Regions from separate parts of the Vibrio sp. QJM3NY_26 genome, predicted to be linked through region 2. Evidence: riboswitches for the same ligand, from Rfam matches in the RefSeq annotation. Region 2 holds a riboswitch; the other holds the start of a gene.
The links. Region 2 has a riboswitch for cyclic di-GMP ahead of AC3CH4_RS09975 (TfoX/Sxy family DNA transformation protein). Riboswitches for the same ligand answer to the same signal wherever they lie in the genome.
Positions count from the first base shown of each region.

Region 1: it holds a riboswitch for cyclic di-GMP, as region 2 does, so the genes downstream of both, gbpA (N-acetylglucosamine-binding protein GbpA) here and AC3CH4_RS09975 (TfoX/Sxy family DNA transformation protein) in region 2, are expected to answer to the same signal.

Region 1 covers NZ_CM173516.1:139,274-154,236, forward strand. Annotated here, with positions in the region: gene AC3CH4_RS16115 (phosphohexomutase domain-containing protein) at 1-1,295, shown strand, start outside; gene aroG (3-deoxy-7-phosphoheptulonate synthase AroG) at 1,417-2,469, opposite strand; gene AC3CH4_RS16125 (DUF3820 family protein) at 2,785-3,000, opposite strand; partial or broken gene AC3CH4_RS16130 (DUF3313 domain-containing protein) at 3,105-3,215, opposite strand; gene AC3CH4_RS16135 (XRE family transcriptional regulator) at 3,314-3,667, opposite strand; cyclic di-GMP riboswitch class I at 3,991-4,080, shown strand; gene gbpA (N-acetylglucosamine-binding protein GbpA) at 4,153-5,619, shown strand; gene cyoE (heme o synthase) at 5,731-6,705, opposite strand; gene AC3CH4_RS16150 (COX15/CtaA family protein) at 6,695-7,750, opposite strand; gene AC3CH4_RS16155 (hypothetical protein) at 7,839-8,447, opposite strand; gene AC3CH4_RS16160 (SURF1 family protein) at 8,440-9,273, opposite strand; gene AC3CH4_RS16165 (DUF2909 family protein) at 9,275-9,505, shown strand; gene AC3CH4_RS16170 (cytochrome c oxidase subunit 3) at 9,543-10,427, opposite strand; gene AC3CH4_RS16175 (cytochrome c oxidase assembly protein) at 10,466-11,095, opposite strand; gene ctaD (cytochrome c oxidase subunit I) at 11,107-12,768, opposite strand; gene coxB (cytochrome c oxidase subunit II) at 12,765-13,982, opposite strand; gene AC3CH4_RS16190 (phospho-sugar mutase) at 14,434-14,963, shown strand, end outside.
Region 2 covers NZ_CM173515.1:2,271,834-2,286,796, reverse strand. Annotated here, with positions in the region: gene AC3CH4_RS10030 (arginyltransferase) at 1-281, opposite strand, end outside; gene aat (leucyl/phenylalanyl-tRNA--protein transferase) at 278-991, opposite strand; gene AC3CH4_RS10020 (outer membrane lipoprotein) at 1,045-1,500, shown strand; gene aroA (3-phosphoshikimate 1-carboxyvinyltransferase) at 1,663-2,943, shown strand; gene AC3CH4_RS10010 (YciN family protein) at 3,006-3,251, opposite strand; gene topA (type I DNA topoisomerase) at 3,691-6,321, shown strand; gene glgC (glucose-1-phosphate adenylyltransferase) at 6,858-8,075, shown strand; gene glgA (glycogen synthase GlgA) at 8,065-9,519, shown strand; gene AC3CH4_RS09990 (alpha/beta fold hydrolase) at 9,805-10,602, shown strand; gene AC3CH4_RS09985 (putative signal transducing protein) at 10,751-11,068, opposite strand; gene AC3CH4_RS09980 (TVP38/TMEM64 family protein) at 11,122-11,802, opposite strand; gene AC3CH4_RS09975 (TfoX/Sxy family DNA transformation protein) at 11,938-12,528, opposite strand; cyclic di-GMP riboswitch class I at 12,656-12,741, opposite strand; gene purR (HTH-type transcriptional repressor PurR) at 12,912-13,916, opposite strand; gene torD (molecular chaperone TorD) at 14,233-14,880, opposite strand.

The sequences.
Region 1 (14,963 bases), on a different replicon from region 2:
CTGAAACTTCATTAGATGGCTTGGCTCAAGTGGTGATTGGTCGAGATAACCGAGAAACCTCCCTTTCATTACAACAAGCCATGACCAAAGGCTTAATCGAGTCTGGGATAGCCGTCATAGACCTAGGTATGACTGGCACTGAAGAAGTCTACTTTGCGACTCGTCACCTAAAAGCGATTGGCGGAATACAAATCACAGCCAGCCATAACCCAATCAATTACAACGGAATGAAATTGGTCGGTGCTGATGCTAGCCCCATCAGTAAAAACAGTGGTTTAGATAAAATCAAACGACGTATTAAAGTACTGAATCAAGAGCTGAACACCGATTTGCCGATCTTTCATGTTCAATCAAATAACTCAGGCATATCGACCAGTATTCTCGCTCCCTATGTAGACCACCTGCTCTCCTACATAACACCTTCTAAACTTTCACCAATGAAGATTGTGGTTAACGCAGGAAACGGTGTTGCAGGACATGTCATTGATGCTTTAGAGAAGAAATTTAACGAACTCAGTGCCCCTATCACCTTCATCAAGGTTCACCATACTCCTGAAGGAAACTTCCCTAATGGCATTCCCAACCCATTGATCAAAAACAACCAAATAGCGACTCAAGATGCAGTCTTAGAGCATTCTGCCGACCTTGGCATTGCGTGGGATGGTGATTTTGACCGTTGTTTTTTCTTTGACGAAAATGGCAACTACATTGAGGGTTACTATATTGTCGGGTTGCTCGCTGAAGCATTTTTGTTAAAAGAGCCTAACGCCACAGTGTTGCACGATATGCGTATGACATGGAACACGATTGAAGTCGCCAATAAGCTTGATGGGAAGGCTGTTGCAGTCAAAGCTGGGCATGCGCTCATCAAAGAGAAGATGCGAGAATTAAACGCTGTGTACGGTGGTGAAATGAGTGCGCACCATTATTTTCGTGATTTTGGATACTGCGATTCAGGAATGATTCCTTGGCTACTGGTTATTGAATTGATGTCGAAAACCCAAAAATCTCTTCACCAATTGACCAGCGCAAGTATGGATAGATTCCCTTCTTCCGGAGAGATAAATCGCAGAGTTTCAGACTCAGAACAAGTCATGGCTTATGTGTTGTCGCACTATCAAGTTGATGCTGTTGATATCGATCACACAGACGGGCTCAGCATGAATATGGGGACATGGCGCTTCAACTTACGAAAGTCCAATACAGAGCCGTTGATACGCCTCAACGTGGAAACCAAGCAAGATAGAACTTTACTGTCACTTAAAGTCGACGAGCTACTGTCTTTTTTCATTTAAGAATACAAAGCACTTCCAGTTTTTAACTAATTTTCAACTAAGAGTCACAAAAAAGCCCTTACTAGCGATTGCTAATAAGGGCTTTGAATTTTCAGTCGCTTAGTCGCTGACTGTAATTAGTTTACTTGTTGCGACGAGCTTCAACAGCATCTGCCAGTTGGCGAAGTACTGTTTCAGTATCTTCCCAACCAATACAAGCATCGGTAATAGACTGACCGTATGTCGCTGCTTTGCCGTCAACCAAGTCTTGGCGACCTTCAACAAGGTGAGATTCAATCATCACACCAAAAATAGCTTTATCACCACCTGAAATCTGTGCACTTACGTCATCAGATACGTTAATTTGGCGTTTAAACTGCTTAGAGCTATTCGCATGGCTGAAATCAATCATCACCTTCTCTGGAAGACCTGAAGCTTTTAGTTCTTCCTTAATCTTGCTTACATGCTCTTCACTGTAGTTTGGCTCTTTACCACCACGTAGGATGATATGGCAATCAGGGTTACCTGCAGTTTCAATGATAGCGGAGTGACCGTACTTAGTTACAGACAAAAAGTGGTGAGAAGCACTCGCTGAACGAATCGCGTCGGTTGCGATCTTAATGTTGCCATCAGTACCATTCTTAAAGCCTACAGGGCAAGAAATACCTGAAGCAAGTTCACGGTGAACCTGAGATTCAGTCGTACGTGCGCCAATTGCGCCCCAGCTGATTAAGTCAGCAACGTATTGAGGCGTGATCATATCTAGGAATTCACTTGCCGTCGGCATTCCCATATCAGTTAGGTCAAGCAGTAGCTTACGTCCTAGACGAAGACCATCGTTTAGCTTGAACGTATCGTTCATGTACGGGTCATTGATTAGGCCTTTCCAACCAACAGTTGTACGTGGCTTTTCAAAGTAAACACGCATTACGATTTCAAGGTTATCGCCTAGTTCATCACGTAACACTTTCAAGCGTTTGCCATATTCAAGTGCAGCTTCTGTGTCATGAATAGAACATGGGCCAACGATAACAAGTAAGCGGTCGTCGCTATCTTCTAAAATATTATGAATCGCTTTACGGCTTTCAAAGGTTGTAGAAGAAGCAATTTCTGTCGCTGGAAACTTTTCTAAAACAGCAACAGGTGGTAATAACTCTTTTACTTTGTTAATTCTTACATCATCAGTCTGAAACATCGCTTACTTCTTCCTTTTTTCTATCCTTGAGCTGAATGTACGTTGTCTCACGTAACTTTCTTTCAGCACTAATCTTCTTGTTCCTTGTAACTTAACTAGTAAAAACTCTAGTTTCAATCACTAATTGAAAATAAACGCAATTTTTTTTGTGTTTTATATTAGAAACACCCTGTACAACATTATTTACACGCTATCGATTGCGTAATTTCAAGGAAGACAAGAGCAGCTATTCTTCAAGCTTCAGCATACATGTAGCATTGTGTAGCACTTGAAAACAAAAAAAGCTCACGTGATTAACGCAAGCTCTCTATTCAACTACATTCTTTTCAATGGTTTGACAACGCTATCAAGCCCTTCAATTTTCAGAGCAAGGCACAATTTTAATAAGTCACCTAGCTCACCAGAGGGGAACCCTTTTTTGTCGAACCACAGCAAATATTCTTCAGGCAAGTCAATCAACGTACGACCAGCGTATTTACCAAATGGCATTTGCATTCTAGCAAGTTTAATCAGGTTCTCTTTCTCTAGCATTACAGGCTCTTTCTAAGCGTCATCGATGTTCTGTAGAGTATCACCTAAACGTTCAACCCAATAGTTGATCGCATCTTTGGCATCACCAAGCGAGTCAATCATGGTTGAAAATCTTCATAACTGGTGAATTTAGTTGCGGTTTTAATTGGGCCGCCTGCACAACCAAACAAAAAGATGCTGGTTGCAACAAGCAAGAGAAATTTTAAAGGTTTCATAGCGCACTTAGATTAAATTCAATATTTCAACCAAGTATGCCATACCCTAAGTGAAAGGATTGTAGAAAAGGAGTTAAAAATCAAAGCTGGATCTAAAATTAATCATGCTGAACGGTGTGTGCATACTCTACGATTACTTGATTTCCTTCGATGTAAGCATTTTGAATTTCACCATCAACACTCATTCTACTTTTCAAATAAACGACTTTAGGCCCTGACTTGTTACCTTCTTTAAGCGAAGGAAACACATTCCTAGGTTCTAAGTGAAGTAAGCGACAAAAGTGGATAATGAAAGACATAGTCAATGCTGTCTCCCCTCTTAGCACTCTTGAGAAATCAAGCTGGTTCATGCCTAGCTTCTTCGAAAACTCCATCTGCGTAATTCGCATTCGCGACTTTTGTGACATCCACGTTTGATACAACGCATCTCTGTCTTGCTCTGTAAATTCCATACCGACTCCTTTATATAATTCGTACCAATCAATTGTCCGGCTTTTCATACACAGCATGTCAGCGTTCGGTTAGTGGAAACCAAAGGTTTGGTTTTGATATGCGCTCAATCGGTGTAAGGAACAAAGAATAATAACCATTAATCATTCACAGAAACAATTAGAGCAATTACTTTCTTTATTTATATCAATTGTTTATATGTTACCTAGGAATACATATGGCAAGTTAATTTGTATTAAGAATTATAAGTTCGAGATTAGCATTCCACATTTAAATCTATTGTGTCGCATTTATAAAAGCTGTTGGCTACATTTCGTTTGCTCAAACTCACTTCTGGCAAACTATTTGAAAGAATAGGACGCAAAGCCACCGGTCTGTCGACATATATTCTGTCTATGATAGCGGGGCCGCCACTTAATAGAATTTAAGTGTAAATGCATGCCGGAGTGTTCTCTTTTTTGTCGGCCAAATACAGTAAGGACAAATAATGAAACAACTCCCAAAAAAATCGCTCATCGCGCTATCGCTACTTAGCGTCAGTGGAGCAAGCTTCGGTCACGGTTATGTCTCGGCATACGATAATGGCGTAGCAGAAAGCCGTGTCGCGTTGTGTAAATTCCCAGCGAGTGATACACAACAAAAAAACACAGGCTGTGGTGGTATTCAATATGAACCACAAAGTGTAGAAGGCCCTGAGGGCTTTCCTGAAAGCGGCCCTGCCGATGGAAAAATCGCTAGTGCACAATCTTCTTTAGCGGCAGCGCTAGACGAGCAAACCGCAGACCGCTGGGTTAAGCGCCCTATCAAATCTGGATCTCAGTACTTTGAGTGGACGTTCACAGCGAACCACAAAACCCGTGATTGGAAATATTACATTACTCAACCAGATTGGAACCCAAACCAACCTTTGGCACGCAGTTCTTTTGATTTAACGCCATTCTGCGTCGTTGAAGGCAATATGGAACAACCACCGATGCAAGTCAGCCACTTGTGTAATGTACCAGAGCGTGAAGGTTATCAAGTGATCCTTGCGGTATGGGATGTGGGTGACACTGCTGCGGCTTTCTACAATGTTATCGATGTGAAGTTTGATGGCGACGGCCCTGTTATCCCGGATTGGGATCAAGGCGGTCAAATCAACCCAACGCAAAACCTGAATGTAGGTGACGCTGTTTACACTCGCGTATTCGACCAATCTGGTGAGAACGCTTCATACAGTACAGAGCTAGTGATTGAGAACAACGAACAAGGTAAAGCAAACAACTGGTCTTACGCGCTTGCTTCGAAGATCAATCAAGAGCAAACGCAAATCCAAGCGGGCCAGTTAAACGATCAAAACGATTTCGCGCCAGTGTACGGCACGAACCCTGTTTATCTAAAATCAGGTTCAGGCTTTAAGAGCGTAGAAATCGGATACAAGATTGATACTCCAGAGCCAGATCATGAGCTAGAAGTCACAGGCTTAGAGTCTGAGTACATTATTGATGAAAACCAGCCGACACAGCTTGATCTTACTCTTGCAGCAACAGGCGATATTCAAGCTGAATTGACTGTGTACAACCATCATCGTGAAGCACTTGCATCTCAGAAATCTAAGTTATCAGACGGACAAGTTGAAGATGTTCAACTCACTCTATCTAAGTCGGAAGCTGGCCACCACATGCTTGTGGTCGTGACGAAAGATGACCAAGGTAACTTGGTGGATCAGAACACGCTTGATTTCCACCTAATGGACGAGCAAACACCTCCACCAGCAGGCGATTATGACTTCATATTCCCAGAAAGCATTGAGTCTTACACAGCAGGAACAAAGGTTCTGAGCAGCGACGGCGGCGTTTATCAGTGTAAAGAGTTCCCATACTCTGGTTACTGTGTTCAATGGGCTCCAACAGCAACTCAGTACGAACCAGGTGTCGGTTCACACTGGCAAAGTGCTTGGAACAAAGTGGACTAAGTACTCGCTAGATACTTACTTTGTATTAAGTGAGTTTTAGTCATCAACCAAACAAAAACGGATGCCCAAAGCATCCGTTTTCTTGTTCAGTAAAAGTAGAAACGCCAGTTGTTAAAGTAGATAGTGGTCTGCCAACAGAGCAACAAACAAGGTCATGAGATGATAGATGGAGAACTTGAATGTCTTCATCGCCATGTTGGGTTCATCACGATATTTTAAAACCCACGCGTGATAGACAAACCCACCGTTTAGTACCAAAGACGCGCTCAGGTATATCCAACTACTCATCCCAACTAATACTGGAAGCACACATACGATGCTTAGCAGCAAGGTATAGAGCAGAATCGATGTTTTGGTGTAGGCAATACCATGAGTCACAGGCAACATCGGAATGTTCACCTTAGCGTATTCATCACGACGATGAATCGCCAATGCCCAGAAGTGCGGAGGCGTCCAGATAAAGATGATCATCACCAACAACCAAGCGTTTGAATGCAGTTCATTGGTGACCGCCGTCCAGCCCAGTAGAGGTGGCATTGCGCCTGCGATCCCTGCAATCACAATGTTTTGCGGCGTCGCTCGCTTCAGATACATGGTATAAATCACTGCGTAACCTAATAAGCTTGCAAAGGTTAACCAAGCGGTCAGTTGATTGACCCACACCACTAACGTGGCAAACCCAAGTAAGCCGATACCCGCGGCAAAGCTGAACACACGTACACTACTCAGTTCACCGGATGGTAAAGGGCGTCGATTTGTTCGAGTCATTTGCCCATCAATCTTTTTGTCGATCAAGTGGTTGAATGCAGCTGCCGAACCTGCCATCAGCCCTATCCCAATCATCCCAAACACAGTTTGCTGTAAAGGCAATCCATTCGGCACGGCCAAACACATCCCAACCAATGCCGTCAGCAACATCAAAGCCACCACTTTCGGCTTGGTCAGCGTTAAATAAACTTTCCAAGTGGCTTTGTTTTTTGCAGCTATTTCGTTACTTAAAGCTGTGTCATTGTTGGCTGTTATCTTATGAATTAAGGATGCGTCTTGAACCACTACTTCATGTTGTGTTGACGTTCTACTGACCATGATTACCTCCTTGTAATACACTGTTTTTCACCAAGCTCTGACTTGGTTTGTGTTGCCACACGACAAAATTGGTTACAACCATGCTGATGAGCAACATCGCTGCGACTAGGTTATGCAAAACCGCGACTGAGATTGGCAGGTGAAACCATACATTACTGATCCCAAGGCTGATTTGAGTAAACAGGACTATTGCGACAATCACGCTCAGCTTTTGGTGAGGCGCTTGGCCAAATTTCCATAGCTGGTACACGATCATCAGCACCGTTAACGTCGCCACAATAGCCCCGAACCTGTGCATGACATGGATGGTAAGTCTTGCGGGATATTCCAACACTCCAAACTCATAGTTATCATGACCGTGTTGAGCAAAATCGAAGGCATTCTTGAAATCTAAATAGCTTGTCCAGTTCCCTTCACAGATAGGTAATTGGGTACACACCAGAGCGGCATAATTAGACGATGTCCAGCCACCAAGCAGTATCTGCCCAACCACAATGAGTAATCCGAATAGTGCCGAGACTTTAAGTGGTGAAGAATAGGTAGCCTCACCAAAACGGCTTTGGAATTGAGACAAACGACAGTAGAGCAGACATAACAGTGACAGCAACGTGAAGCCCCCCATCAAATGCGCCATAACCACAACGGGCATCAACTTGAGAGTCACCGTCCACATTCCAAGCAAAGCCTGAAATATCACGGTTGCAGAGATAAGTAACGGAAGACCAGCAGCTGTTATATTCTTTTTAATACACCAAGCAACAACGACAAAGATAAGCAGCCCTAATGTTCCTGCAAAGTAGCGATGGATCATCTCTATCCAAGCTTTGTCTGCTTCGAGAGCTCGTTCTGGAAATTGTAGATTGGCTTGATTAACGGCTTGGGTATTCGAGGGAACGGTGATCTTTCCATAGCACCCAGGCCAGTCAGGACAGCCGAGGCCAGCATCAGACAAACGGGTATAAGCGCCGAGCACAATCACGGTAAGGGTTAACAAGATAGTTAATCTCATCATGTGCATGAGTAAATCAGGGGCTTTATTCTGCATCGTTTATCTCCCTATACTTGTTCCCTTTTCGCTAACAACACTCAGCATTAACGCAATATGCTAAAGATCATCAACTCAAGCTGATTAACTACCCAACTCGTGACAGCTTGAGTAGCTTTCTTAAATCATGAATCATGCCTTTAGATTGGCTGACTAGCTGCGAAGGATCAGAAACACGTTTGTATTCCATAACCAATTGCCCGAGTGGGTCAATTATGACAATGGAAGCAGGTGCAAACTCGTTACTTAATTGATCACCACCAGCTAAAAACGACAAATCAGGCTTGTTGAGCGAACCCGACAACGAGTTACCTTCTGAGACGAAAACAACGGCGGTCACGCGCTCTTTGTTTTTCCCTAACGCTAAGTAGCTTTGATTCAAATAATGAAGCTGTTGTTCACACAAGCTTTCGCACTCCATCGGTGCGATATAACCCACTAACCAACCCTCTCCAGCCATGGGTACCGTTACGCCAAAATCCGCTAGCGTGACTCTTGGTTCTACCAATTCGCCTGAGTTAGTGACACCTGACGTATACCAATTCTGGTCCAACACAGTTTTGGCGATAAGCGCAGGCAAAGCGAAAATTAGAACAAGTCCGATTAATACCAAACGTCCCTTAGTACGACGGCTTCTAAGCTCAGCCATGTTTGCCTCGGTACTTTCCCTGTTCACTCGTGCTTGAGACTTATCCATCTTTGTTCTCCGTGATAGGTGTCGCTTTTAGGTACCTATAGCCAATTAACAACATCAAAAACAAAAGTACCGCTGCCATTACAAACCATTGAAATGAGTAACCGAAGTGCTTCTCAGATTTCATTGCCGTCGGTCGCCATAACAACTCATAAGGCCACGATTCTAAGCTTTGCGGTTGGAAGACAAAGGGTAAAACGGCTTGTCCTGTGTACTCTGATAACGCTGTTATGTTGATGTTTTGAATTCTTTTAGGCGTTGTGTTTTCTAAACCCAGCTCATGACTTAGAGGATTCACTGAACGAGTGTACAAACGCCCTGACATATTGGTTGGTAGTGTTATGTTTCCTAGTTGTGGAAGCTCTCTTCTGTCATTACTTGCCGCAACGAACCCCAGATCGATCAATAACTGCTTTTCGGCCACTAAAGACTCGTTTTCATCTTTAAAGCGAACCTCACCCAACATGTAAATCACATACCCCACCGCTCCTTGGTTAACCTGATTGTCTAACAAGACCACTAAACCACTTGGTGTTTCCAATTCCACATCAACCTTCAAACCATTTAAAGACAGCTGTTCAGATGCACCTTGCGCTTGTATACGCGAGTCCTTCCATTCAGAGATAACCGCATCCAATGACCTCGGCGATTGCTGCGCTCTTTCTGATAGCTGTTGTTCATAACGTAGTTTCTCGTTACCTCTGTCTAACTGCCACAAACCCAACTTGATTAAAATGCCGACTGAAACCACAGTTAAAACAACCGCTATCCAAAAACCTTTACTGCGGAACTTGTGTTCATCATCAATCAATCGGCTTGGAGTTATCACTATGGCGTCATCTACCTTTGTGTTGTTGTTTAAAATTGTATTGGTCGCTTTGCTATTTTTTATCGCTTTCAACCTGATGAAAGGGCTAATCCAAATCGCCTCAGGTAAACACAATGGCAAAAGACTGAGTCACTTCTTGGGTCGTCGAGTCATGTGGTCAGCCGTTGTCGTGCTGCTGTTATTACTGGCGTTAGGTTCAGGAATGATAACTCCCAACCCTCGCCCTTATTAAGCCCATACAAACCTAACAGCTAGACCGATATATTTCGTTAGAGCACATAAACAAACACAAACAGACCTAACCAAACCACATCAACAAAGTGCCAATACCAACTGCCCGCTTGGAACGCAAAGTGGTCTTTCGGAGTGAAGTGGTCCTTCGCAACTCTCGCCAGTAACACAATCAAAAAAATCGTTCCTAAACACACATGCAAACCATGGAATCCGGTCAGTAAGAAGAAGGTGTTGCCATAGATACCGGATTGAAGCGTCAGCCCCATCTCTTGATACGCGTGAAGGTACTCTTCAACTTGGAAGAATAGGAAGAAGCCAGCCAGAACAATGGTTATCTCCAACCACACGATCAAAGCCATACGCTTATTTTGTTCAAGACTGATATGTGCCATGTGCAGCGTCACAGAGGAAAGCAGCAGGATAATGGTGTTCTTAAGCGGGATACCTTGCCAAGGCATTGCTTGCGTCGTCACACCATCTGGAGTGATGGTCAGCGGCCATATCGACTGAAACATCGGCCACAGCACTTCGTGAGTCATAGCATTGTTACCTGCGCCACCAATCCATGGCACAGAAATCATCCGAGCGTAGAAAAGCGCGCCAAAGAAAGCGCCGAAGAACATGATTTCAGAGAAAATAAACCAACTCATGCCCTGTCTAAAGGATCGAGATATTTGCTCAGAATAGAGCCCATTTAATGATTCTGTGATGACGTTGCTAAACCAACCGGCAAGCATATACAGCAGCACACCAAAGCCAACGAACAGCACTACTTTCCCAAACACACCACCAGCAGAGTTGGTCTCCATGTGTTGCACCGTTAAGCCCGCGCCAACTGCGACAAGAAACAGAGCAATAGCCCCGACCAGCGGCCAGTGACTTTGATGTGGAACGAAATAAACTTCCTTTTTAGAACTCATCGCTCAACTCCTTATGTTGATACTGGTTCTGTAAATCCCTAGTTACTTGCGAGCACGTTAGGCTCAGGCTTACTTGCCTCTCCACTCACCTGACTCGTGATGTTAAACAACGTGTAAGAGAGCGTAAGCGTATGTATCGATTCTGGAATATCGGGCTCAATGTAAAATATTAATCCCATTTCGGCACTTTTGTGCCCCTCTAATGGTTGCTGATTGAAACAGAAGCACTCCATCTTGTTAAAGTAAGTTGCCCCCATACCTGGAGAAACCGATGGTACAGCTTGGCCAACCAATGAAGATCCAGAAAGATTTTTGGCAATGTAGTTAGTCTGGACCACCTCACCGGGGTGAACCTCTAAAACACGAATTTCGGGCGAAAATTGCCAAGGCATATCTGGCTTAATGTGCGACATGAACTCCACTCGAACAGTACGAGAGTAGTCAGGCTGCATTCCTTGAGGTTGAACCACAGATACGCTATTAGTCTTGCCATTAATCCCCAAAGCATCACACATCACATCGTAGAGCGGCACCAAAGCAAAGCCGAAACCAAACATCGCAACCACACTCAAAACTAAATAACCTGTCAACTTCTTAGTCGATCGTTTGTTAGTCGGGTGCTTTGGCTGCTGCTTCTCTTGATTTAGGTCGCTTTGTTTATCACTCATGGCTCTTCCCTCTAATCAACTTTAGGTGGATGAGTAAAGGTGTGGTGAGGGGCAGGGCTAGGAACAGTCCACTCTAGACCTTCAGCTCGGTCCCAAGGCTTGCTTGGCGCAGTCTCCCCGCCTCTGACACACTTGATAACTAACCATAAGAAGATCAACTGAGACAAACCAAAGGCAAAGCCACCTATCGACACGACTTGGTTAACATCAGCAAACTGAATCGCATAATCCGGTATACGACGCGGCATTCCGGCTAACCCTAAAAAGTGCATTGGGAAAAACAACACATTGACCGATACTACCGATGTCCAGAAATGCCACAGACTGAGCTTGTGGTCGTACATATGCCCTGTCCATTTCGGCAACCAATAATAGGCGGCGGCCATAATTGAGAACACAGCACCTGTCACCAGAACATAGTGGAAGTGAGCCACAACAAAGTAGGTATCGTGGTATTGGAAATCGGCAGGTACGATAGCGAGCATCAATCCAGATAGCCCACCAATCGTGAATAGAACGATAAAGGCAATAGCAAACAGCATTGGTGTTTCAAAGGTCAAAGCACCCCGCCACATCGTCGCCACCCAGTTAAACACCTTCACTCCCGTAGGCACGGCTATCAACATGGTGCAATACATGAAGAAAAGCTCGGCAAATACTGGCATACCCGTGGTGAACATGTGGTGCGCCCACACTAAGAATGACAGCAGTGCGATACTGCATGTTGCGTACACCATCGAGTGATAACCAAATAAACGCTTGCCACTGAATGCCGGGATTATCGCAGAGACAATACCAAAAGACGGTAAAATCATGATGTATACTTCAGGGTGTCCAAAGAACCAGAATATATGCTGGAACATCACCGGATCCCCGCCACCAGCGGCATCAAAGAAGCTCGTCCCAAAGTATTTGTCGGTCAGCACCATGGTAACCGCACCCGCGAGAACGGGCATCACGGCTATCAGCAAGAAAGCAGTAATTAACCATGTCCATACGAACATCGGTAGCTTGAACCAAGTCATGCCCGGCGCGCGCATGTTCACTATGGTTACGATGACGTTAATCGCCCCCATGATCGAACTTATCCCCATAATATGAACTGAGAACACAAACAATGCCGTACTGTCTGGGCCATAAGTTGTCGAGAGCGGCGCATAAAATGTCCAACCAAAGCTCGGGCCGCCTCCCTCAGTAAACAAAGAACCAATTAAGATCAAGAAAGCAAAAGGTAGAATCCAGAAACTGAGATTGTTCATTCTCGGCAGCGCCATGTCTGGAGCGCCGATCATCATTGGGATCATCCAGTTAGCCAAACCTGTGAATGCAGGCATCACGGCGCCGAATACCATGATTAAACCATGGACTGTAGTCATCTGATTGAAGAAATCTGGCTCAACAAGTTGTAACCCGGGTTGGAATAGCTCAGCACGGATCACCATTGCCATGGCACCACCCGTTAAGAACATCGCAAAACTGAACCACAGATAAAGTGTACCGATGTCTTTATGATTGGTTGAGTAAAGCCAACGAGCCCAGCCTTTAGGTGCCGCATGTGAGTCGTTATCGTCAACAGGCAAATCATCATTGCCCAGCGTACCTTCCGCAGAATGGCTCAGAACTTGGTCTTCTGCAGGAGCCGATTTCACCGGCTTATTGATTGGTGAACTCATAACTGCCCCTTAGCATCGTTTTGTGCTTCATCCGTTGAGCCTTGTTCGTCAGCTGCTTGGCCTCCGCCTTCTTGCTTGGCTTTATAAGCGTTTACATCTGAAGCCTGAACAATGTCACCCGTATCATTACCCCAAGCGTTTCGTTGGTAGGTCACTACCGCTGCGATCTCTTTCTCGGTTAATTGATTATCAAATGCCTGCATTGCGGTGCCTCCGCGACCATAAACAATGGTATCGATATGAACACCCACATCACCAAGTGCTATAGGGCTTCCTTTAATGGCAGGAAATGCGCCGGGAATACCCTCTCCGTTGACTTGATGGCAAACGGCGCAACGGGTTTTGTAAACTTCTTCACCGATGGCATTCAATTCTTCTAAGGAAAGTGACGCATCTAGCGCATCTTGTGCAGCTTGTTGTGCGGCTATCGCCAATTCTTTCTGCTCCGCTAACCATGCGTCAAAATCGTCTTCTTCCATAGCACGTACCACAATCGGCATGAAGCCATGAGCACGACCACACAATTCAGCACACTGACCTCGGTATACGCCAGGCTCATCGATCTTTGTCCACGCCTCATTAATGAAACCGGGAATGGTATCTTTCTTAACCGCAAAAGCAGGCACCCACCATGAGTGAATAACATCATCGGAAGTCATCAAAAAGCGGACTTTACGATTGATAGGCAGTACAAGCGGCTTATCAACCTCTAACAGGTAAAGCGCGCCTTTCACTTCAATGCCTTCAATCTCTTTATCGCTGGTCGCTAAAAGGCTGAAAAACTCAACATCTTCGCCAAAGTAGCTGTAGTGCCACTTCCATTGCGAGCCTGTAATTTTGATTGTGAGTTCTGATTGAGAGGTGTCTTCCATCGCAATCAAGGTCTTGGTCGCGGGTATGGCCATAGCGATGAGGATAATAATAGGAATGATGGTCCAAAGGATTTCGACTTTGGTACTTTCGTGAAAATGAGCAGCAACCGCCCCCTTCGACTTTCGGTGTCTCAGAATTGAATAAAACATCACACCAAAAACAACAAAAGCAATCGCACAGCAGATGTAGAAGATCAGCATATGAAGTTCGTACACCTTACCGCTGATCTCAGTGACACCTTGAGTCATGTTGTATTCAGTGCTGGCATGCACCAAAGGCGATACCAAAACCACAACAAAACTTTTCAAAAGCCACCCTAGCCTAACCAGTAATCTTTTCAAAAGATCTCTCCTTATCCTTCCTAATTGGATACTTGCGACCTAAATGTCGTTGCGAGCTGAACAACATTCATTGTTATTCCAGCTGCACATGAAAAGCTGAATCTCAATCTACAACTCACATGGAACTAGCCTGTAAACGGGCTGCTGACCTCATCTCAACCTAAGAGTGAATACGGCTCATAAGCGTTGGAAGTTTCCATGAAAGATTCAAAAACGGCGAATTTGTTAAATTTTGTTATATTTATGTAAAAGGCTAGTTAGTGATATCCAATTGTTCAAGGTAAGTTTACTTATTAAACAGTCAATTATTGAGAGTGGCTTAATCCACGCGCCCTCGCCGTTATAAATTATTTTATATTAAGTTTTACGATTGCTTTCATGGAAATGATAATCAATATCACTTAAATTAGTTCAACAGTAAGTCATACCGACATTAAAAGGTTTAGTGATTATGCAAGATGCAATGAACTGGTTAGCGAGAGACCCAGATCCAAGAACTCGTGAAGAGCTTCAACACCTCATTGATGAGGGAATGCACGACGAATTAGAAGACCGCTTTACTCAACGATTGGAATTCGGAACGGCGGGCTTACGAGGTAAAGTCGGATGCGGTCCAAATAGAATGAACCGCTTGGTGATACAAGAAACGGCAACAGGCCTTGGCCATTACTTGATTGAACATGTCGCCAATGCCTCGATTCGTGGCGTCGTTGTCGGTTATGACGGGCGTTTAGATTCAAAACAATTCGCCATTGATACAGCTTCTGTGCTCACCGCATTGGGCATTAAGGTGTACCTAACCTCCGATGTCGCAGCAACCCCTATTGTTGCTTTTGGTATTGAGCATTTCAACGCAGCTGGCGCTGTTGTTGTTACGGCGAGCCACAACCCGCCGGAATACAATGGCTTCAAAGTATACTGGGAGAATGGCGCTCAAATCATTCCCCCTCACGATGCAGGCATTGCCGGCGAAATCGATGT
Region 2 (14,963 bases):
AGTGATTTGGCTTTGTTGAGGATTCGTCGTTGGCTTTTGGAAAACTTGACCTCGGGAATCGAGAGGCGAATAGCTTGGCACGCAGAGCAATTATCGCAATGTGGCTTATAAATGGTCGCTCCACTGCGGCGAAATCCGTTGGCGAGCAGGACTTCATAATTATCTGAAGTATGCATGTGTTCATCAAGCGTAACTGCCACTCTTTCTTGAAGATGTGGCAGGTAGCTGCAAGCATGGTTATCGGTCAATCCAATTCTGATTTGTTGTAAATCTGAACTCATGAAGGCGTTCCCTCTAGCCATTGTGATTTAAAACATCCATCGCTAAGTTGATTTTCTTTAAGTATTTTCAAAGCACTAAGGAACTCATCTCTATCTACTTCGATAGCGCCCAAGGATTCCAAATGAGGGTTCATGACTTGGCAATCGATGAGTTTTCCTCCGAATCGTGTAAAGTGTTCACAAAAGTACCACAGTGCAATTTTAGAGGCATTGGTCTTCAGACTAAACATCGATTCACCACAAAAGACTTGGCCTCTTTGCAAACCGTAAAGTCCGCCGATAAGCTCGTCGCATTGCCAAACCTCAACGGAGTGGCAGAAGCCTAATGAAGAAAGTTCGCGGTACGCTGACTGCATGTCACCGTTTAGCCAAGTTTCTTCTTCGGGTCTTAGCGAGGAGCAGTAGCCAATCACTTTGTCTGTCGCTTGGTTGATGCTGACACGGTAATTATGCTTTCTTTGAAACTTTTTAAGACTTTTTGACGGTTCGAATGTCTCAGGATTAAATAACGCTCGTGGTGCTGGGCTCCACCAAAGTATAGGCTCCCCTGGGCCATACCATGGAAATATACCTTGGCTATAAGCGTTTAAAATTCGCATGGGTGACAAATCACCACCGAAGGCGAGCAGACCGTTAGGTTCATCAAGCGCGTCGAAAGGCGAAGGAAACTCTATACTAGTAGTATCAAGTTCGGTTAGGTATATAGTCATAAGTACCGCGTTACAGATTAATCACTGACCAAGAGGTCTTTAGGAGTTTTACCATGAAAAAGTTGCTTTGGATTTTACTTGTTTTGCCCATGTTGGCAAATGCAGCTTACAACAGAAACCAAGCTCGACCAGTCAATGAGGTCGTTTATGGTGAGATTGACACGGTCAGATACATTACCCAACAAGAGATCGTAGAGTCGAAAGCGAATGGTTGGGAAACCTTGTTAGGTGCGGCTATTGGTGGCTTGATTGGTAATCAATTTGGTGGCGGTACCGGCAAAGAAGTCGCAACGGCCGTCGGTGCTGTGGCGGGCGCCGGGATTGCTCGCAATCGAGGTAACACACAATACAAAGTGGAATATAAGCTCGTCGAATTATTGGTCAAAACTAAAGATGACAAGTTGGTTAACATCATCCAAGACGTCGATAACTCGATGTTGTTTAACCGAGGTGATGATGTGCGAATTCTCTATTTTTCAGACGGCGTCCGAGTTGATATCGTGTACTAGTATGTAAATGTGTTTAGTTGGCTAATTAATCGCCTTTATCGAGGGGATTAGCTCTGGAGTTCATTGGAAAAGTTCGTTAGTCTGCAAGTACGAAGAATTATTCATCACCCGAAAATAAATACGCGCCAGTGACTTCGGGTGGTACAAGGACTATAAGATTTAATGGAAAGCCTTACGTTACAACCAATTCAAAAAGTGAGCGGGGAAGTTAATCTACCTGGCTCAAAAAGTGTTTCCAACCGTGCACTTCTTTTGGCTGCACTTTCAACGGGAACCACGCGCCTAACAAACTTACTAGACAGTGATGATATTCGCCATATGCTGAATGCTTTAACGCAATTAGGTGTTGATTATCAGCTGTCTGCAGACAAAACCGTCTGTGAAGTGACGGGTGTGGGTGGTGCATTCTCAAGTGACAAAGCCCTAGAGCTTTTCTTAGGCAATGCGGGTACGGCGATGCGCCCGCTGGCTGCTGCACTTTGTTTGGGGCGTGGTGAATATGTTCTGACTGGCGAGCCTCGCATGAAAGAGCGACCAATCGGTCACTTAGTGACAGCATTGCAAGAAGCCGGCGCCGACGTTGAATACCTAGAAAACGAAAATTACCCACCATTGAAGATCACGGGTACTGGCCTTAAAAGCGGTACGGTTTCAATCGATGGTTCTATCTCTAGCCAATTTTTGACGGCATTTTTGATGGCTGCGCCTTTAGCTGAAGGTGAGGTAACAATCAAAATTGAGGGTGAATTGGTTTCTAAACCTTACATCGATATCACGCTACACATTATGAAACAATTTGGTGTGGATGTGATCAACAACGATTACCAAGAGTTCGTAATTCCGACTGGGCAATCTTACTCAGCACCGGGTGATTTCTTGGTTGAGGGTGATGCATCATCTGCGTCATACTTCCTTGCTGCCGCAGCGATTAAAGGCGGTGAGATTAAAGTAACGGGTATTGGTAAAAACAGTATCCAAGGTGATATCCAATTTGCTGATGCGCTTGAGAAAATGGGTGCAGAAATCGAATGGGGTGACGACTACGTGATCTCTCGTTGTGGTGAGCTGAAAGGCATCGATATGGACTATAACCATATCCCAGATGCAGCGATGACTATCGCAACGACAGCTTTGTTTGCTAAAGGTACAACGGCAATCCGTAATGTTTACAACTGGCGTGTGAAAGAGACCGATCGCTTAGCGGCTATGGCTACAGAGCTTCGTAAAGTTGGCGCAGAGGTCGAAGAAGGTGAAGATTACATCATCGTTAACCCTGTTGCTCAACTGACACATGCGGCGATCGATACCTATGATGATCACCGTATGGCGATGTGTTTCTCGTTGGTTGCCTTGAGCGATACTCGTGTGACAATTAATGATCCAGGTTGTACTTCAAAGACTTTCCCTGACTACTTCGACAAGCTGAAAATGCTGAGTCAATAAAAATGCTAAGCATATAAAGGTCCAGGAAGTAAAAAAGCTTGCCTAAATGGCAAGCTTTTTCGTTATTGTTGAAGCGTAAATTCTATTGAAAGATGGTGCGCTAAGTATTTAAACATGTTAAATACTGCGGTTGTATTCTCTGTCGGCATTCCATTGCTGTCTAAGAAGTATTCACCTTTGAAGATGAGGACATCGTCTTTTTCTACTACGCTGTTTGCGCGCATGCCTTCAATGTAGTCATCATGTGATTGGATAATTTGGTTTGCGATAAGCAGTAAATCAAATTCTGCTATTACTTTCTTTGTCATGAGTTTATCTCTGATAACTGAATATAACGTTGAGTTTATGGTGTCGAACTAGAAATTCAATGATTTCACAACCGATTAAGAGAGTCTTTTCAAACATCCACAATTTATTTTGTGATTTACGGCAAAAATAATTGAATGGGGCTCGCGTTAGATTCGCGGACAAGCTTAGTATGAGCCCGTTTAGACGTAATGCCTGATGAATAGGCTCTTGCAAGTATTCTTAGTGAGTACTTTATAGCTTCTTTATATTGTGCCCCTTTTCTCTATGAGTCGTCGAATTGTCGAGCGATCAGATCCAATTTTGAAAAAAGCGGTTGATCTTCTAGTAATCTCGCACAATAGTAAAAAAAGAAGCAATGAATTTAGAATATCATGCGTAAAAGCCCACAAGCTAAATTGTTGGTGCTGAAGCATCGTGATTAAGGACGTTAGAGTCAATATGGGTAAATCGCTCGTTATAGTGGAGTCGCCAGCCAAGGCTAAAACTATCAATAAATATCTTGGCAAAGACTTTGTCGTTAAGTCGAGTGTAGGTCACGTACGTGATTTACCAACGGCGGGTCAAAGTACTGGTCAAAAGGCTGCTGCAGTTTCAACCAAGGGTATGAGCCCAGAAGATAAAGCTCGTATCAAGAAAGAAAAAGATCGCAAAGCTCTCATTAAAAAGATGGGTATCAACCCATATCAAGAGTGGGAAGCGAACTACCAAATTTTACCTGGTAAAGAAAAAGTCGTTGCTGAATTGCAAAAACTGGCTGAGAACGCAGACCATGTTTATCTCGCAACCGATTTGGACCGCGAAGGAGAAGCTATCGCATGGCACCTTCGTGAGATCATCGGTGGTGATGAAACGCGATACAAGCGAGTGGTTTTTAACGAAATCACTAAAAATGCTATTCAACAAGCTTTTGAAACTCCAGGTGAGCTAAACATTGATGGCGTAAACGCACAACAAGCACGACGTTTTATGGACCGTGTTGTTGGCTTTATGGTGTCACCACTGCTTTGGAAGAAAGTCGCACGAGGCCTATCCGCTGGCCGTGTTCAATCAGTCGCTGTAAAACTACTGGTTGAGCGCGAGCGCGAGATCAACGCTTTTATCCCCGAAGAGTTCTGGGATGTGCATGCTGATACCAAAACAGCAGAGAAAACAGATTTCAGACTGCAAGTCGCTCAGAAAGACGGTGTTGCGTTTAAACCTGATAATGAAGCGCAAACACAAGCTGCAGTTAGCGTTTTAGAAAAAGCGCAATACGAAGTATGTAAACGTGAAGACCGCCCTACTAAGAGTAAGCCGTCTGCACCTTACATCACGTCTACGCTGCAACAAGCGGCGAGTACGCGTCTTGGTTACGGCGTGAAGAAAACCATGATGCTGGCTCAACGTCTGTATGAAGCGGGTTACATCACTTATATGCGTACTGACTCAACGAACTTGAGTTCAGAAGCTGTAGAAGCCGCTCGTGAATACATTGGTTCTGAGTACGGCGCGCAATATCTTCCACCTAAAGCACTTGTATACGGCAGCAAAGAGGGCGCTCAAGAGGCCCACGAAGCGATTCGTCCTTCAAGTGTAGATGTTAAGTCGGAAGACCTAAACGGCGTAGACGCAGACGCACACAAGCTATATTCACTGATTTGGAATCAATTCGTTGCTTGTCAAATGACACCTGCGCAATACGATTCAACGACAGTAAGCGTTAAAGCGGATGAGTACACGTTAAAAGCGAAAGGCCGTATTCTTAAGTTTGACGGTTGGACTCGCGTTCAACGTCCAATGGGCAAAAATGAAGATACTATTCTTCCTGCTGTACAGGTTGGTGAAAAGCTAGACTTAATCGCACTCGACCCTAAACAGCACTTCACTAAGCCACCAGCACGTTTCACTGAAGCTGCGCTAGTTAAAGAGCTTGAGAAGCGCGGTATTGGTCGTCCTTCAACTTACGCATCAATCATCTCGACGATTCAAGATCGCGGTTATGTAAAAGTTGAACAGCGCCGTTTCTATGCTGAGAAGATGGGTGAAATTGTTACCGACCGTCTAGATGGCAGTTTCAATGATCTAATGAACTATGACTTTACTGCTCGTATGGAGCAGAAGTTAGACCAAATTGCAGAAGGCGAAGCAAGCTGGAAAGGCGTGCTAGATAACTTCTTCGAAGACTTTACTGGCGATTTGGAAAAAGCGGATTTAGACGAAGATGCTGGTGGCATGAAGCCAAATCATATCGTAGAAACCGATATTGAGTGTCCAACTTGTAGCCGTAAAATGGGTATTCGTACGGCTTCGACAGGCGTATTCCTAGGTTGTTCTGGTTATGCACTTCCACCAAAAGAGCGTTGTAAGACAACAATCAACCTTGGTGATGAAGAAGGTATTATCAACGTTCTTGAAGAAGACGTTGAAACAGCAGCACTTCGAGCGAAAAAGCGTTGTCCTATTTGTGAAACGGCAATGGATGCTTATCTGATTGATGATAAGCGTAAGATGCACGTGTGTGGTAACAACCCTAACTGTGAAGGTTATGTGGTTGAACATGGCGAATTCAAAGTCAAAGGCTACGATGGCCCACTTGTTGAGTGTGACAAGTGTGGTTCTGACATGGTTCTGAAGAACGGTCGTTTCGGTAAATACATGGACTGTACGAGTGAAGATTGTAAGAACACTCGTAAGATTCTGAGAAATGGCGAAGTAGCGCCACCTAAAGAAGACCCAGTGCATTTCCCTGAACTTCCATGTGAAAATTCAGATGCGTACTTCGTACTTCGTGACGGTGCTTCTGGTCTATTTATGGCAGCGAGCAACTTTCCTAAATCACGTGAAACACGTGCGCCATTAGTGGAAGAGCTAGTGCGTTTTAAAGACCGTATTTCACCTAAATTCCAATACCTGACATCAGCACCGGTTGCTGATCCTGATGGCAAGCCGACAGTCGTTCGTTTTAGTCGTAAGACAAAAGAGAACTACGTTCGTACTGAAGCGGATGGCAAACCATCTGGTTGGACTGCGTTGTACATCGATGGTAAGTGGGAAATTACGGATAAACGTAAAAAGCCTAAAGAGAAGTAACTGAACGTTATTTGAAAAAAAGCAGCCATTAGGCTGTTTTTTTTTGACCAAAATACGACTAATTATGCAACTGGTTGATTTGCTGTGTCGATTGCGATAATTTATTAAATTCACAGGGTAAAATAAATGGAGATGATTAATTATATCTTCTTATGCAACTTTAACGAGAATGTAACTTAATTCAAATATTGTAACTCAAAGATCAGTGTTTAGTTGTATACCTGATGTGTGACGGGTGTTAATGTAATGTTTCGCCCGCACGGTGTAGTGTGAGCTGCTTTAAGTCTTAGGAAAGCAATCAGCTTACATAGCACAGAATGGCGTATTAAAAATTGAAATCGACCGAAAAGTCGATAACGTATATAAAACCAAGTGCAAAGAATAGTGCACGCATAACAACGTTTGGCTTAGGATATTGTCACTGTATGTGAATGAATATTCGTTAAGTACCGAAATAAGTGTTAGTGCTCATCCCCCAGAGGAAGACACCTCTACGAGTACTGACATCGACAAGCTATAGATATATGGAGAATAAAATGGCTGGTGTATTGGGAATGATTCTTGCTGGTGGTGAAGGCTCTCGCTTAAGACCTTTGACTGAATCTCGCAGCAAACCCTCGGTTCCTTTCGGTGGTAGTTACCGCTTAATTGATTTCGCTTTGAACAACTTCGTTAATGCTGATCTTATGAAGATCTACGTATTAACACAATTTAAGTCACAATCTCTGTTCCACCACATGAAAAAAGGTTGGAATATCAGTGGCATCACAGATCGTTTTATCGACCCAATTCCTGCGCAAATGCGTAAAGGAAAGCGTTGGTATGAAGGCACAGCAGATGCTATCTACCAAAATATGGGCTTTATGGAGCTGGAAGAACCTGATCAAGTCTGTATTTTTGGTTCTGACCATATCTATAAAATGGACATCAAACAAATGCTTGATTTCCATAAAGAAAAGAAAGCAGCGTTAACCGTTTCTGCACTGCGTATGCCGCTTGCTGAAGCATCAGAATTCGGTGTTATCGAGGTGGATGCTGAAGGCCGTATGATTGGCTTTGAAGAGAAGCCTGCAAATCCGAAGTCGATTCCAGGAGACCCAGAGTCTGCGCTCGTTTCAATGGGCAACTACGTGTTTGAAGCGAAAGAACTTTTTGCTGAACTAACGGAAGATGCAGATAAACCTGAATCTTCACATGACTTCGGGAAAGACATTATTCCAAACATGTTCCCACGCGGTGATGTGTTTGTTTATGATTTCAGCACCAACCGTATTACTGGTGAGAAAGAAGAAGTTTACTGGCGCGATGTAGGTACGATTGATGCGTACTGGCAAGCACATATGGACCTTCTTAAGAAAGATGCACCATTCTCGCTATATAACCGTAAATGGCCTCTACACACTTACTATCCGCCACTACCACCAGCTACGTTTACTGACTCGGCTAATGGTCGAATTCAGATCATTGATAGTCTTGTGTGTAGCGGTAGTTACGTACGTGGTTCGCGTATTGAAAAGAGTGTTTTAGGCTTCCGCAGCAATATCGCATCAGCGTGTGATATTAGTGAGAGTATTTTATTAGGTGATGTGAAGGTGGGCGAGGGTTGTATACTTCGTCGCGTTATCATTGATAAAGATGCAGACATCGCACCAGGCACTCAAATTGGTGTAAACCTGACAGAAGACAAAAAGCATTACCACGTATCTGACGATGGTGTAGTTGTTATTTCTAAAGGAGCGCGAGTTGGTTACTAAAACTCTCTCGGTACTTTTTGTAGCGTCTGAAGTTGAAGGCTTGATTAAAAGTGGTGGCTTGGCTGATGTAGCCAAGGCACTGCCGAAAGCGTTACAAACACTCGAACAGGACGTTCGAGTGACTATTCCCGCGTATAGAAACATTCCAAACATTGATGCAGCCGAAGTCATTTTATCGACCGAGCTCGATCATTGGCCTCATACCGCTTACCAAGTCAAAAAACTGAGTATAGAGGGTGTTCAAGTTTTTGGTATCGAATGTGCCAAATATTTCGACCGTCCAGAAATGTACGCAGAAAATAATCAAGCTTACGCAGATAACGGAGAGCGTTTCTCGTTCTTCAGTGCAGCCTGCCTTGATATGCTTCCTAAGCTTGGCTTCCAACCTGATATCATTCATGCAAATGACTGGCATACAGGCTTTGTTCCTTTTTTGCTTAAATCACGTTATCAACAACATGATTTCTTTGAAAATACATGCAGTGTTATCTCAATTCACAACGCGGTTTTCAAAGGTGTGTTCGCATACGATGAACTGCAATTTCTACCAGAAATGCATAGCTACAATGTGCCTGAAGCTTCAGTGAGTGACACGCATGTCACTATGCTGAGAGCCGGCGTGATGTGTGCTGATAAGGTGAACGCAGTAAGTCCAACGTATGCCGAGGAGTTGAAAACGGAATTAGGCAGTCACGGTATGGCAGCAGAATTCCAGTACAGATCCGCGGATCTTTTTGGCATTTTGAATGGTTGTGATTACGGAGCTTGGAACCCGGAAACGGACGCTTTCCTCCCTCGTAAATTCAAAGCGACAAAGCACAGCATGGTTCGTGGGAAGTCAGCTTGTAAGCAAAAACTGCAACAAGATGTTGGCCTCCCCGTCACCGATTGTGCGGTTTATGGCATGGTTTGTCGTTTGACTAATCAGAAAGGTGTTCATTACTTACTGCCTATCATCGAACAGTTTTTGAAAAACGATCTTCAGATCGTGATTGTCGGTACTGGTGATCCAGTTTTAGCGAGTCAGCTGAAAGAGCTGTCGGCACTTCACTCAGATAAGTTCTCGTTTGTAGAGGCGTATAATAATGAGCTTGCGCACTTAGTTGAAGCGGGTTCTGATTTCTTCTTGATGCCTTCGGAGTTCGAACCTTGTGGCTTAAACCAAATCTACAGCATGGCTTACGGTACGTTACCGATTGTTCGCTCTGTGGGCGGTTTAAAAGACAGTGTGAATGATTACGATCAGGATCCCGAGATAGCGACCGGCTTTGCTTTTGAAGAGCCAACACCGCAAGCGTTACTGGCAGTATTGCATCGTTCATTACTACTTTATGCACAAAACCCCGCTGAAATTAAGCGTGTTCAACTTTACGCTATGCAACAAGATTTTAGTTGGGAAGATGCGGCAAAAGAATACCTTACGATGTACCATTCTGCATTTTAACGTGCTGAATTAGCTGTAAAATAAGCTGATGTATAACAACTGAACTTAATAGTAGAAGGCGCTCTGATAGTAGAGTGCCTTTTTGTTTTCTGGTCAGATCACATCACGTTTAGGAAGACAAAACTTGCAAACTCATTTTAGTCAGGTAGAAAAGGTGGGGTAGGTATTCACATGACTAATGTTAGGTTTGACACTATTATCACTTAAATTTCTTGATTGCGTGATATCCTTAGCCATCGCCTTGTGATGAGGCAGAGCTCCATTCCAATAATTAAAGCGATAGGTATGTCTGAGAGTTTACTATTTCATAAAACATTTACTCACCCTACGAGCGATGAGTGGGTTGTATTTGTGCATGGCGCAGGAGGCAGTTCCTCCATCTGGTTTAAGCAGATCAAAGCGTATAAACAGCACTTCAACTTGCTTCTCATTGATTTGAGAGGGCATGGTAAATCAGACAACATCCTCAAAGGGCTGATTTCGAATCGTTATACGTTCAAATCGGTGACGCTTGATATTCTTAAGGTGTTAGACCATCTGAAAATCCGTTCTGCACACTTTGTAGGTATGTCTTTGGGCACGATTATTGTCCGTAATGTCGCAGAGCTAGCGGCTGGCCGTGTGCGTTCAATGGTACTGGGTGGTGCCGTGACTAAACTCAACACTCGCTCTCAAGTCTTAATCAAGTTGGGTAACTTGAGTAAGCACATCATTCCTTATATGTGGTTATACAGCCTTTTTGCTTACGTTGTGATGCCACAAAAAAGCCAAAAAGAATCACGTCACCTGTTTATCCGCGAAGCCAAAAAACTGTGCCAGAAAGAGTTCAAGCGCTGGTTTATCCTCACGGCTGATGTAAACCCATTGATGAAATACTTCAAAGACCGAGAGTTGCCGATTCCAACTTTGTATTTGATGGGCGAGCGAGACTACATGTTCATCAAGCCAGTAAAAGAAATGGTAGAGGCGCATAAGTCGAGCGAGCTAGTAGAAATTCCGAATTGTGGACACGTATGTAACGTAGAAAACCCTGAAGAATTCAATCAACGATCTATCGCTTTTATTCAAAAGCAAATTCAGTGATTATCTCGATTCTTCACCAGAACAGACGCTCGAATAGAATTGAGACAAAAACGGGAAGCTAATTTTAGCTTCCCGTTTTTATTTGGAGGAGGTATCTGACCGAGTGGTTATAAAAGGCCGTTGGAGCCACTTTACCTTTCAAAACCTGCTATTCAGGTGAAGCAGCACCGCACTGCCAACAAGAACCAAATTGTGCTTCGTTGACTTCATGACATTCTCCGCAACGCCACTCTTCATAAATGATTGAATCTTGCTGTTTCTGGTAGTCATTAACAACTGCCCAGGCTTTGCTCGCCAATTCTGGCTCATATAACCATACGTAGGGGTCAGTTTCTTCGGTAAATGGGATTTCCCCTTTCAAACCGAATAACCCTTCACCACGGACTTCACACGCAATATTCACACTTTCTAGTAATCCACGGATGATGTGGGCTTCTGTCGGATTCGATGCACTGAAGATTTTCATTGAGATAGAACCTTATCTGGCTATATGCGTTATTAAGCTATTATAGGTATACGTTATTCAGCCACAGGTGCTGAGCGAAATTTATTCATCAACCATTTAGCAATGATTGGGAATACACCCAGTAAGGCAAATGACAATAGTACTGAAGGGGACACGATACCCGAAAGTGAATCAATTTCCGCGAGTTGAGTACCAGCATTCAAGAAAACGGCAGTACCCGGTAACATTCCTATTTGACTTGTAATGTAATAGCGACTCACAGACATCGGTGTTAGACCCATCAACAGATTGATAAGGAAAAATGGGAATACAGGAATCAGACGCAGAGAAAACAAGTAAAATGCTCCGTCTTTTTCAACGCCCTTGTTAATCGTTGCTAATTTGTCACCAAATTTGGTTTGGATCCAGTCACGTAAAAGGTAGCGGCTACTTAGAAATGCGAGGGTTGCACCAATGGCACTGGCGAAAGAGACCAGCAGCAAACTATTCCAGAAACCAAATAGCGCAGCTCCTAACAGGGTCACAACAGCAGCACCAGGAATTGAGAAAGCAGTAATCATTACATACGCGACAAAATAGATAGCAGCGGCAGCAATGAAGTTGCTATCAATGTAGTCATTTAAAACGGCTTGTTGGGCCTTGGCATTTTCAAGCGTTAGGTATTGGCCGAAATTGACGCCTAACAAGACGATGGTTACGACCAACACAATACCCAATATCATTTTCTTACTCATTGATACTTCCTCTAAATTTTCAATGTATACCATTAGTATAGACAGACAGGCAAAGCATAGATTAACTTTCAGCAGATATAAAAAAAGCCGCAGTAAATGCGGCTTAGTTATGTATATAGTTTTTCACTTACAATGTTAATTGACGCGATTGATAAGCTCTTCACGACGCTGCTGCGGTATAACAGACCAATGTGTGCCATTGATCGCGCCTTCTAGCGCCCAAAGTAGTTCAATACTGACAGAAGACGCATGTGATTCTTTGATGGCGTTAAATGCGTTTACAGAGCCAGATTCATATAAACGTTCTACGGAATCGATCCCTGCTTTTTTCAACATACGCTCAGTGGCGAGTCGAAGGTTGGGCAGATCTTTGAGTCGAGTAGGCTTAGCTGAAGATTGCTCAGCTTTTTCTTCTTTAGCAAAACCCAGAGACGTCGTTGCAAGCTGCAAGATTTTCTCTTGGTCTTGCCACAGGCCTTCGGGTAAAGCGAAATATTTAGTAACGACAGGGAAACCACGTTTTTTGTAGACGTACGGTTGAAAGCCTTGTTGTTCGAACTGTTTCGTTGTGCATTTGTCTGCTCGTATGTGCAGCTGGTCATTTACAACCAGAGCAAACATAGTGTCATCAGCAAAAAGACCGAAGCCACCAAACATCGAGCGTGATTTTATTTTTCCTAGGGATTCAAATAATTTCATTGAATCCTTTAGTATCGGTTTATCCATGTTATTTATCTCGGTGTATTTGAACTACGCCACCAAATAAGCAGGTCCGAGAGATTAGCAAAATGTTGCAATTAAATTGTCAATTAGCCGTAAATTACTAAATTATTAGTAGTTACTGCATTTTGCCATCGGTAACCCCGCTACCATACCAACGAGTGGTTTAGGCCGGAAGCTTTGCGTCTCACTCTTTCAAGTGATTTGCCCTGTGCGTGACTGATTGAATAGAATAAAGTTTTTGTTGAATGAGGCTCACACTTGTTATTTCAAAATGTGATATTGCTTCAATTAATGATCTTTCCAGTATGATACCAGGTTCATTCATGTTGTTGATAAAAAAAGCGCACCTAAAGGTGCGCTTAATTATATTAAACTGAATTTATCAATTAATTTAACGTTTTAACTGTGCTTCGCTCAACAATTTCAGGGTGCATTTCGAACACACGCTTTTCATGGTCTTTATCTTTAATGCGTTCTAACAAAATTTCGAAAGCGTTCTTACCAACACGACGTTTGGGTTGGTGAACCGTTGTTAACGGTGGAGAGAAGTATTCAGCCAACTCGATGTTGTCATAGCCGATCACTGAAATATCTTCAGGGATACGAATTCCTTTCTCTTGCAATCTGCTCATTAGGCCGAGTGCCATTGTGTCGTTAAAACAGAATACGGCCGTTGGGCGATCTACCATCTTAATGATTTTCTCTGCAGCAAGAACCGCAGTATCACACTCGAAGTTACCTTCAATGATCATGTTATCATCGGTAGCAATCTTAGCTTCGTTGAGTGCGCGTTTGTAACCCGCGATGCGTTCAACACATGCCGCTTTGTCTAAGTGGCCACTTAAACAAGCAATCTTGGAGTGACCGTGCTCAATGAGGTATTTGGTCGCTAGGTAACCACCTTCCTCAGAGTTGTCGATGATCTTATCTGCTTGAGAACTCTCAGGGCCCCAATCCATAATCACTTTAGGAATGTCAGCGTGACGGTCTAACATGCCTCTTAGCTCTTCAGTTAGGTCAGAACACATAACTAAGATGCCATCTACACGTTTCTCTGCAAGCATTCGAATGTAGTCACGTTGCTTCTCATAGATACCGCCCGTATTACACAGAATCAAAGTGTAACCTTGACGGTAGCAGTAGCTTTCAACACCATCGATAACTTCAGAGAAGAATAGGTTAGTTGATTGAGTAACTAGCATGCCGATAGTGCGGGTTGTATTGCACTTCAAACTACGAGCAACGGCACTTGGTGCATAGTTCAGTTCGTCTACGGCTTTATTTACTTTTTCTTGCGTCGCTTCTGCAACAAAGCGAGTTTTGTTGATTACGTGAGAAACGGTTGTTGTTGATACGCCTGCTAAGCGAGCGACATCTTTTATAGTGGCCATGGTTTTATCCTATTAGAAGCTACTTTCCCAAAGTACGGAATGAAGTAGCCGTTAAGCTACCTAACTAAGAGCTTAAATTTGTAGGGCTCTTTGGGTACTAAAGTGCTAAAAAACAAAAAACCGCTATTGAGCGGCTTGTCTTAACACCGAAATGCTCAAAACTATAATAAGCATAGCATTTCGTGAATGTTTCATATTTTATCGTTTGCGGTCACAATTTTAGACTGACTAGAAATTACTCGCAATAAAATTCACCCGGAAATCCGGGTGAATTGTCACATTCTTCTGAATTTATTTAACGAGTCATCCAATAAGCTTATTCACCAGCGAGGTATTGGGTGTCCAATTTACAGAATGCAAGTAGCAGAGATGAGACTGATGCGTAGAAACCGAATTCGTCAACGTCATGACATTTAACGTTGAACTTTGGTACCCAAGTAAGAAGTTGTTGCTCGATAAATTGCTGTTGAACAATGAACGATTTCTCTAGCTCTTCTTCAAGTTCCGTTTCATTAGAACGGATGATCAAGTTGCCAAGGAAGTCGAGTGCGATAGCGATGTGGTCAGCTGGTTCTTTTAGGTCTTGGTTCACCACTAAGTTGTGCTTGGCCATGATCTCTTCCATATCTTTTGCTGGCTTATCATTCAAAAGGCCAGTCTCACCGATATACATAGAAGCGTAAGGAAGTGCGCCATGCTTATCTGTTTTTAAGAATAAGTCACAGAAGTCAGCAGACAATTCTAGTTGAGCATCCTCACGCGTTTGTAGGCGGTTTAGCGCATCCACTAGGCTATCGATCGCCGGCTTTAGTGTTTCATTTTCGCCTAAACCAGTTAGGAAAGAACGAATTTCAACAGAGTGGTAGTGATCGAGTTCTTCTTGAGTGAGCTCTTTAGCGAATAAGCTTGATAGCCACCAGTATATTTCTGCTCTTTGCTCGTTGAACGCTTTCGTATCTTTCATTTCTTAGATCCTGATTTAGTCTTGTGGTGTTACTTATATGCATCTTGAAGTTACTTGTGCAAAGCACACCAAGGCTGAATAAC